DNA from 3 places in the Solibacillus sp. genome. Region 1 is predicted to be linked to each of the others. Evidence: riboswitches for the same ligand, from Rfam matches in the RefSeq annotation. Region 1 holds a riboswitch; each other region holds the start of a gene.
What was found. A riboswitch is a leader RNA that binds a small molecule or an ion and turns the genes downstream of it on or off. The one in region 1 is predicted to bind S-adenosylmethionine.
Positions count from the first base shown of each region.

Region 2: linked by a shared signal. The riboswitch ahead of ABS917_RS13590 (methionine ABC transporter ATP-binding protein) and the one ahead of metA (homoserine O-acetyltransferase MetA) in region 1 are both predicted to bind S-adenosylmethionine.
Region 3: linked by a shared signal. The riboswitch ahead of metK (methionine adenosyltransferase) and the one ahead of metA (homoserine O-acetyltransferase MetA) in region 1 are both predicted to bind S-adenosylmethionine.

Region 1 covers NZ_JBELZM010000014.1:24,391-27,578, forward strand. Annotated here, with positions in the region: gene ABS917_RS13750 (AAA domain-containing protein) at 1-379, shown strand, start outside; gene ABS917_RS13755 (nucleoside-diphosphate sugar epimerase) at 395-1,147, shown strand; SAM riboswitch class I at 1,211-1,318, shown strand; gene metA (homoserine O-acetyltransferase MetA) at 1,475-2,416, shown strand; gene ABS917_RS13765 (ABC transporter ATP-binding protein) at 2,466-3,188, opposite strand, start outside.
Region 2 covers NZ_JBELZM010000013.1:117,073-120,260, forward strand. Annotated here, with positions in the region: gene gcvH (glycine cleavage system protein GcvH) at 1-135, shown strand, start outside; gene ABS917_RS13580 (toprim domain-containing protein) at 225-551, shown strand; gene ABS917_RS13585 (thioredoxin family protein) at 559-861, shown strand; SAM riboswitch class I at 923-1,025, shown strand; gene ABS917_RS13590 (methionine ABC transporter ATP-binding protein) at 1,172-2,200, shown strand; gene ABS917_RS13595 (methionine ABC transporter permease) at 2,193-2,861, shown strand; gene ABS917_RS13600 (MetQ/NlpA family ABC transporter substrate-binding protein) at 3,015-3,188, shown strand, end outside.
Region 3 covers NZ_JBELZM010000003.1:14,465-17,652, reverse strand. Annotated here, with positions in the region: gene ABS917_RS04390 (gamma carbonic anhydrase) at 1-502, shown strand, start outside; gene metK (methionine adenosyltransferase) at 599-1,795, opposite strand; SAM riboswitch class I at 2,058-2,173, opposite strand; gene pckA (phosphoenolpyruvate carboxykinase (ATP)) at 2,372-3,188, shown strand, end outside.

The DNA.
Region 1 (3,188 bases):
TCCACATGACGCATTAAAATCGGTGGGCGTTATTTCATTCTACGCGGAGCAGGTGAAGCGCATCAATCGTCTGATTGAACAGGAAATCAATGTACCTCATTTACACATCCGTACAGGGTCGGTCGATAAATTCCAAGGGATGGAGATGGATGTGATTATCGTCAGCATGGTGCGGAATCATGACAATGAACGCGGAGAAATAGGGTTTGCGAAAGATTACCGCCGTCTGAATGTTGCATTATCCCGCGCTCGGGAACTGCTTATTATGATCGGCAGTACCGAAATGTTTACAAAACGTCCAAAGAGCGCGAAAACACGGGATATGTATGCCCATGTATTAACGACAGCAAAAGAGCAGGACGGCTATTTTGCTGTGTAGAAACAGGGGGATTGAATGGATTTACAAAATACAGTTTTACAGCTGCAGAAAGAACTCGTCCAAAACCCGTCCATTGAAATCAAAAAGCAAATGCAATATGCCATTCCGATTCACACATTGGAAGTGAAATATCATCCGGTGATGCGCAATGCCATGGATATTTTAATGAAGATGATGCTCATTTCATTTGAGAAGGCGAAACTGAAAAATGTAGAGCTTTTAGCCGAAATTTTATTGGTGGAACCGTTATTTATCCATGATTTGACGAATAAAATGTTACGACTGGGTATGATTGTGAAGGAACAGGAATTTGCACTTACTGCTAAAGGGAAAGCACAGCTGGAATCGGGCATTTTTGAAGAAGAACTTGAAGAAACAAGTTATTTTATTCAATACAGCCCGATTCATGAACAGCCATTGGAGGGCGATCTGGAGGAATTTGCGGACTTGGAAGAGTTTCCGGAGCCTTTCCCGACAATCGAAACAGAAGAAATCGAAGCGATTGAAGAAACCGTGCTGATTGATTTCATTCAACAGCAACTTTCCGAACAACCCGTGGCGGAAGATGAAGTACCGCACTATATAACAAGTGTTGTTTCAACTGAATCGATCCAGATTAATGATATACCGGTCCTATGTTTTTTACTTTTTGATCAAAAGGAGAACAGGCATTTTGTACGGGTATACAATACATTGACACGTGTTTGGGATGAACAGCTGGAGAAAATTTTATTCAATATAGAAAAAGAACAGCTGCAGGAAGAGTGAAATAATATTTTTGGAATTATTGCAAAATTATAAAGTACATGATACACTAATGACAATTTAATAGTCTTATCAAGAGAAGCGGAGGGACTTGGCCCGATGATGCTTCAGCAACCTCTAGTACAACTAGAAAGGTGCTACTTCCAGCAAGGTGTTAACCTTGGCAGATAAGAACGGGTAAAAAAGCCCCTCTCAATTCTGTTTTGCTGGAATGAGAGGGGCTTTTTATATTGTTCCGGAACGGTTCGTTTCGCTCTTAAAACAATGCATTGCCTGAATACCACAGATTATTAAAAGATAGTTGAAAAAGCTTATGAGGGGGAAAGTGGAATGCCGATTAATATTCCGAAACATTTACCGGCGGGTGAACTGCTTAGAAAAGAGAAGATTTTCGTCATGGAGGAAGACCGTGCGAAAACACAGCAGATTCGACCGTTAAATATTTTAGTGTTTAATTTAATGCCTGAAAAAGAGAAAACCGAACTGCAATTACTGCGCTTACTCGGTAACACACCATTACAGGTAGATGTGACATTTTTAAACACGGCTACATACGAATCAAAAAATGTTTCCAAATCGCATTTAGATACGTTTTACCGGACGTTTGACCAAGTGAAGCACCGCCGTTTTGATGGACTCATTATTACGGGAGCGCCAGTAGAGAAAATGGATTTTGAAGATGTAGGCTACTGGAATGAAATTACGCATGTAATGGATTGGGCAAATGAACATGTGACTTCAATCATGTATATATGTTGGGGCGCTCAAGCTGCCCTGTATCACCATTTTGGCATCGGAAAATTCGAATTGCCGAAAAAGTGCTCCGGTGTTTATTCACATGTGATCACGGATTTAACAGTAGATTTAGTAAGGGGCTTCAGTGATGAGTATGTGGCACCTCATTCACGCCATACATCGGTTTCGATTGATGAAGTGAGGGCACACCCTGACTTGCGTTTACTAAGCTATTCGGATGATGCGGGCGTGTTTATCGTTCAATCGAAAAACAATAAGCATATAATGATTACAGGACATTTGGAGTATGATGCAACGACATTATCGGATGAGTACTTCCGCGATGTTGAGAAGGATCCGGACAATACGGAAATTCCGATTAACTATTTCCCGAACAACGACCCGCTGCAGGCACCGAAAAATGTTTGGCGTGCCCATTCTCATCTGTTGTTCTACAACTGGCTGAACTACTACGTTTACCAAGAAACACCGTATGAATGGCATTACGTCGATGAAAATATTGAATATCATATTTAATGTTTATAAATGAAACGAACCAGCAAGAGATGGACTCCTGCTGGTTCGTTTATTTAATTGCGACCCAGGCACGTTCGCGTTCGATCTGCAAACTGATTTCCCGCCCGAAGAAATCGCTTAATAATTCGTTAGTTAAAACAACTTCGCGTGTATTGGCTTCGACATTTTTTCCGTCTTTCATTAAAAGTACATGGCTAAAACAAGGAAGTATTTCTTCTACATGATGCGTAACATAAATAAGGGTAGGGCCGTTTTCTGCTTCTGCAATCTGTTCAATCGTTTGCAGCAAGTTTTCCCGTTCGATCAAGTCCAGACCGCCACACGGCTCATCCAATATCAAAATTTCCGAATCCGCCATAATGGCCCTTGCTATTTGAACACGCTGCCGTTCACCTTGTGACAAATGCTCGAATGATTTATTCGCTAAATGGTCGCAGTGAAAATGCTTCATAATCGAAACAGCATGTTCTATTTCTTCTTCCGTCACATCATTGAACAGGCGAAGGGCACCGAATTTTCCACTGAGCACGATTTCAATCGCATTATCCTGCCAGTTGAAATTATCGATCATCGCATTGCTGACCCAGCCGATCCGAGTCCGCAGTTTTGGTATATATGTCTTCCCATATGTTTCACCCAGTACTTGGACGTTTCCTTCATTTGGCCAAATATAGCCGTTAATTACTTTCAGCAAAGTCGTTTTACCGGAGCCGTTCAGCCCTAAAATGGCCCAATGCTGTCCCTTTTGTACATGCCAGCTTAAATCGTTTAA
Region 2 (3,188 bases), on a different contig from region 1:
TTACTGGACAATCCGGAATTCGTAAATGAATCTCCATACGGAAATGCATGGATGGTTACTGTTGAGTTAACAAGTGAAGCGGAAGTTGAAGAATTATTAGACGCAGATGCTTACACTGCTTTAATCGAACAATAATCTGGAACACTAAAGCCTTCTAATTAAAGGTTTTAGTGTTTTTTTGTTATTCTATACATAAAGGTGACTTTGAAAGGAAGCGTGTACGTATGGGAAAATGCCTTGTTGTCGAAGGACGTGCCGATAAATTGAGATTACTCCCGATATTAGCTGAGGATGTGACGATTATTTGTACAAATGGCACAATAAGCGAAGTCAATTTGATTGATTTATTGGAAGAATATGAGCAAGATGAAATTATCACGATGTTTGATGCAGATAAAAACGGTGAAAAGTTACGTAAACTGATGAACCGTGCATATCCCGAAGCGACACAGCTTATCATACCTCACGAATATGTAGAAGTAGAAAAAACACCTACTAAAATCTTAAAGGATATTTTACTACAGGCAAAATTTTTAGTAAAAGAAGGATGACAGTATAATGGAACAATGGACGAAACAGCAGTGGGAACAGAACGTACAACAATATGATCAGACAGCGTTTTTCTTATATACGCCTATGTGCGGCACTTGTGAAGTATCGGAAAAAATGTTGGAAGTCATTGAGAAATTACTACCAGATCTCCCGCTTGGTATGGCAAATATCAATTATTTAGGGGATTTGCCTTATGAATTGAAAATTGAAAGTGTACCTTGTTTAATCGTTTCAGACAACGGGGAACTAACGAATAAAATTTATGCATTTAAATCCGTACCGTTTTTGTATGAAATATTAAAAAAGTAATTGACGTAGTCACTTTGTCGTGATAAAGTAACATTCATAATAATAAAACTTAATAACGTTACTCTTATAAAGAGAGGTGGAGGGAAGTGCCCTATGAAGCCCGGCAACCAGCGATTTCGCAAAGGTGCCAATTCACACAAAGTGTAAACTTTGAAAGATGAGAGAACGGTTTACCGTATAAATGTATGTGAAACCTTTCTACTTGTCTTGGTAGAAAGGTTTTTTTCATTCAGCGGAGGTTTTGAATGAAAAAAAGAAGATGATATTGAAATAGCAGGAAGGTTATTTCAATTTAGAAGGAGTACAACCGATGATTGATATACAAAATATTACAAAAGTGTATAACACGAAAAACGGTAAACTTACAGCAGTTGATAATGTAAGTCTATCGATTAACAAAGGAGAAATATACGGTATTATCGGCTACAGTGGTGCCGGTAAAAGTACAATGATTCGCCTATTGAACGGTTTGGAAAAGCCAACGACAGGCTCTGTCATAGTAGGCGGTCAGGATATTGCAAAAGCTTCCGGGGCAAAACTACGAGAAGCACGTCAAAAAATAAGTATGATTTTCCAGCACTTCAATTTACTTTGGTCACGTACAGTTGAAGAAAACATCGCATTTCCACTTGAAATAGCAGGTGTTTCAAAAGCTGATCGTGAAAAACGAGTAGAAGAGCTAATTGAACTTGTTGGTTTAAAAGGAAGAGGGAAAGCGTATCCTTCTCAACTTTCAGGCGGCCAAAAGCAGCGTGTTGGCATTGCCCGTGCGTTGGCAAACAATCCGGAAGTGCTTTTATGTGATGAAGCGACTTCAGCACTTGATCCTGAAACAACAGATTCGATTTTGGAACTGCTGCTTGATATTAATCAACACATCGGACTTACAATTGTACTCATTACACATGAAATGCATGTTATCCGTAAAATCTGTAACAGAGTAGCTGTTATGGAAGCCGGAAAAGTAGTGGAACAGGGAGATGTATTACAAGTATTCCAGCATCCACAAGCACCGATTACGAAGAACTTCGTATCGCAAGCTTCTGGGGAGACACAGGAAACACAAGCATCACTGGAACAGATTTTAGCTAATTATCCAGAAGGCAAAATCGCTAAATTAACTTTTGCTGCGGCAACGACAGAACAGCCTGTCATCTCACAAATGATTAAGCAATTTGACGTAGTTGTAAATATAGTGCATGGCAAAATCTCAAATACAACGGGCGGTTCGTTCGGTACATTGTTTATTCATATCGATGGCGAGCCGAAAGCAGTCGCGGAAGCATTGAGCTTTTTAGCGAAGCAAGAAATTCAGGCGGAGGTGATTGAGCATGTTTAATCAATTATTTCCGAACGTAGATTGGGGTAAAATGCTCGAAGCAACATATGAAACAATGTATATGACGGCTGTTGCGACAGTCATCACATTTATACTGGGACTTTTAATTGGTATTGTCTTATTTTTAACGAGCGACAATCAATTATGGGCAAATAAAATTGTACACTTTTTGACAGGATCACTCGTAAATATTTTCCGGTCGATTCCCTTTATCGTCTTAATCATTTTATTAATTCCGTTCACAAAGTTTTTACTTGGAACAATCCGTGGCGCCAATGCAGCATTACCTGCGCTAATTATTGGGGCAGCACCATTTTATGCGCGCATGGTATTAATAGCATTAAGAGAAATTGATAAAGGTGTCATTGAAGCGGCACGCTCAATGGGAGCGAAAACTTCTACGATTATTTGGAAAGTGCTGATTCCGGAAAGCTTACCGGCATTAATTTCTGGTATTACTGTTACAGCTGTCGCGTTAGTAGGATATACAGCAATGGCCGGCATTATCGGTGCTGGTGGTTTAGGAAACCTGGCATTCCTTGACGGTTTCCAGCGTAACAGGACAGATGTGACATTAATGGCAACAGTTTTAATTTTAGTTGTCGTATTCATCATCCAGTATATTGGGGATTTCATTACAGCAAGAGTGGACAAACGATAGTTAGTGGCTAATAAGGCCGTAATTATAAATATTGGTGCATCGAAACAATGTGGACGCAAACTTTAAAAAAGTGCGCGTCTACAAGATGAATAATCAGAATATAAAAATTGTTTCGATAAACTGAACAAACTAAAAAAAGGGTAGGTAAAACAAATGAAGAAATTATTATCAAGTGTTATTTTAGGAGCTTCAGTACTAGCTTTAGCGGCATGTGGCGGCGAAGATGAGAAATTAGTAGTTGGTGCATCAAATACACCACACGCAGTAATCCTTGAAAAAGTTAAACCAATTTTAGAGGAACAAGGTATTGAGCTGGAAATCGAATCT
Region 3 (3,188 bases), on a different contig from region 1:
TTACAAGGATAAAATACCGACGATCCACCCTTCCGCATTTATTGCCGACTATGCCACAATCACCGGTGATGTGACTATAGGAGCCGAAACTTCAATTTGGTTTAACACAGTAATCCGAGGCGATGTGAACAAAACAATAATTGGCGACCGTGTCAGCATCCAGGATTTGAGCTGCCTTCACCAAAGTCCCGCTTATCCTCTCATTATTGAAGATGAAGTAACAGTTGGTCATCAAGTTATATTACATAGCTGTACAATTAAAAAACGCGCTTTAGTTGGTATGGGTTCCATCATATTGGACGGGGCCGTTATAGGCGAGGGAGCATTTGTCGGTGCCGGCAGTCTTGTTCCACCGGGAAAAGTGATACCTCCTAATTGTTTAGCAATGGGTCGCCCAGCAAAAGTCGTACGTGAAGTAACTGCAGAAGATCGTGCAGATATGGATCGGATTATTTCCGAATATGTAGCGAAGGGACAATACTATAAATCGCTTCAGAAGTAATTTCACTGTTTGTCGAAATCTCTACCTATTAATTAGATGGTTAACTGGAAATTATAAAAAAGGAGCTATCCATTTAACTGGATGCTCCTTTATTTATTAAATTCCTGCTTTTGCTTTTAATTCAGCTGCTTTATCCGTATTTTCCCATGGCACATTTAAATCTGTGCGACCGAAATGTCCGTATGCTGCTGTTTGCTTATAGATTGGGCGACGTAAATCAAGCATTTTAATAATGCCTGCAGGACGTAAATCAAAAAGTTCACGAACCCAATTTACGATTTGTGATTCAGCTACTTTTCCTGTACCGAACGTATCAACTGCGATTGAAACAGGTTGTGCAACACCGATTGCATATGCCAGTTGCACTTCAGCACGGTCAGCTAAGCCAGCTGCTACAATGTTTTTAGCAACATAGCGTGCTGCATATGCTGCAGAGCGGTCAACTTTCGTTGCATCCTTACCAGAGAATGCTCCGCCACCATGACGCGCATAACCGCCGTAAGTATCAACAATTATTTTACGACCAGTAAGACCTGCATCTCCTTTAGGTCCGCCGATTACGAAGCGGCCTGTCGGGTTGATGAAGTACTTTGTAGCCTCATCCAATAAATGAGCAGGAACTACCGGTTTAATAACGTGTTCTTTAATGTCTGTTTGGATTTGTTCCAATGTTGCTTCTTCATCGTGCTGTGTTGAAATAACGATTGTATCCACACGAACCGGTACATTGTTTTCATCATATTCGATTGTTACTTGTGTTTTACCATCCGGACGTAAATATTCCAATTCCCCTGATTTACGCACTTCTGTTAAACGACGCGCTAATTTGTGAGCTAAAGAAATAGGCATCGGCATAAGTTCAGGTGTTTCGTTACATGCATAACCGAACATTAAACCTTGGTCGCCTGCACCGATTGCTTCAAGTTCATCTTCAGTCATTGAACCTTCACGTGCTTCCAATGCCTGGTCAACACCTTGTGCAATGTCTGGTGATTGTTCTCCCACTGCTACTAGTACTGCAAGATTTTCAGCATCAAAGCCGTACTTACCGCGTGTATAGCCGATTTCTGCTACTGTATCGCGGATAATTCCTTTCATATCTACATAAGTAGAAGTTGTAATTTCACCAGATACTAATACTAAGCCTGTTGTTACCGTAGTTTCACAAGCTACACGTGCATTTGGATCTGCAGCTAAAATAGCGTCTAAAATGGCATCCGAGATTTGATCACAAATTTTGTCCGGATGTCCTTCCGTTACACTTTCTGATGTAAACAGTCGACGATTTGTCATGTCATTTCCTCCTAAATCACTTTGGCAATTGTTTTTTATTGATACGGTACTCATTACCCATGTCCGTCATATTGCAATTACGCTTCTGCGTATCCGCCTTTTTAACGTCAAGCTATATTTGCTTTAACACGAGGGTCTGAAAGGCTGTAACTATATAATTTTCGCTCAGTACGAAATTGCAAAACAAAATAAAAAAAATCCTTTCTCTCATAGCCGTGTTCATCACACGTGAGGAAAGGATATTACGTTTCGTTACCTTTCACTCTTATCGTTCAAGGGAAATTTTGCCCTTGCATCAGGTTGGCACCAACACGTATAAAATATACGCAGGTTGCCGGGTTTCATAGGGCCTGCCCCTCCACCAGCTCGGGATAAGAGTATCCGTTCAATTAAACATCTTACGCAAAAAATCAAGTACTGTCAACAAATTTTGACTTTTTTCGATCCGCTAAAATTTACGAAAAAATAATTTGCAATTAGTATAGATTATTTCACTTAATGTGTTATACTATTTTTGAATTAGGAATCAACTCCCCTCTATAAGGGAATACTATAAAAAAGGATGGTATTTAATAGATGAATTCGGTAGAAATTGCTAACGAGCTGAAAGAACTTTTAAACGGGGAAAACATCAAAACTCAATTATCTGTTCCACAATTAATTGAAAAAGCGACATCACGCGGAGAAGCAACGCTAACTGTTGAAGGTGCATTACGTGCTGAAACAGGCAAGTATACTGGCCGCTCTCCAAAAGATAAATATATAGTAAAAGAAGAAATTTGCGACAATAAAATCGATTGGGGTAAAGTAAACCGTCCGATCTCAGCAGAAGTATTTGATAAACTTTATGTAAAAGTTGTAAATTACTTAAAAGAACGTGACGAGTTATATGTATTCAACGGTTTTGCTGGTGCAGACAAAGAGTCTCAATTATCTATTAAAGTAATTAACGAATATGCTTGGCATAATCTATTCTGTCATCAATTATTCATCCGCCCAACAGCAGAAGAATTGGCTAAACACGCTGCCGAGTTTACAATTGTATCTGCGCCAAACTTCAAAGCAGATCCTGAAGTAGACGGTACTGGATCGGAAACATTTATTATAACATCTATCGAAAAGAAAATCATCTTAATCGGCGGAACTGAGTACGCAGGTGAAATGAAGAAGTCAATCTTCGGTATTATGAACTACTTGTTACCTGAACAAGGTATCTTCCCGATGCACTGCTCTGCTAACGTTGGTGAAGAAGGCGATGTAGCATTATTCTTCGGTTTATCTGGTACAGGAAAAACAACGTTATCAGCTGACAAAGACCGTAAATTAATCGGTGATGATGAGCATGGCTGGTCTGACAATGGCGTATTCAACATTGAAGGTGGTTGCTACGCAA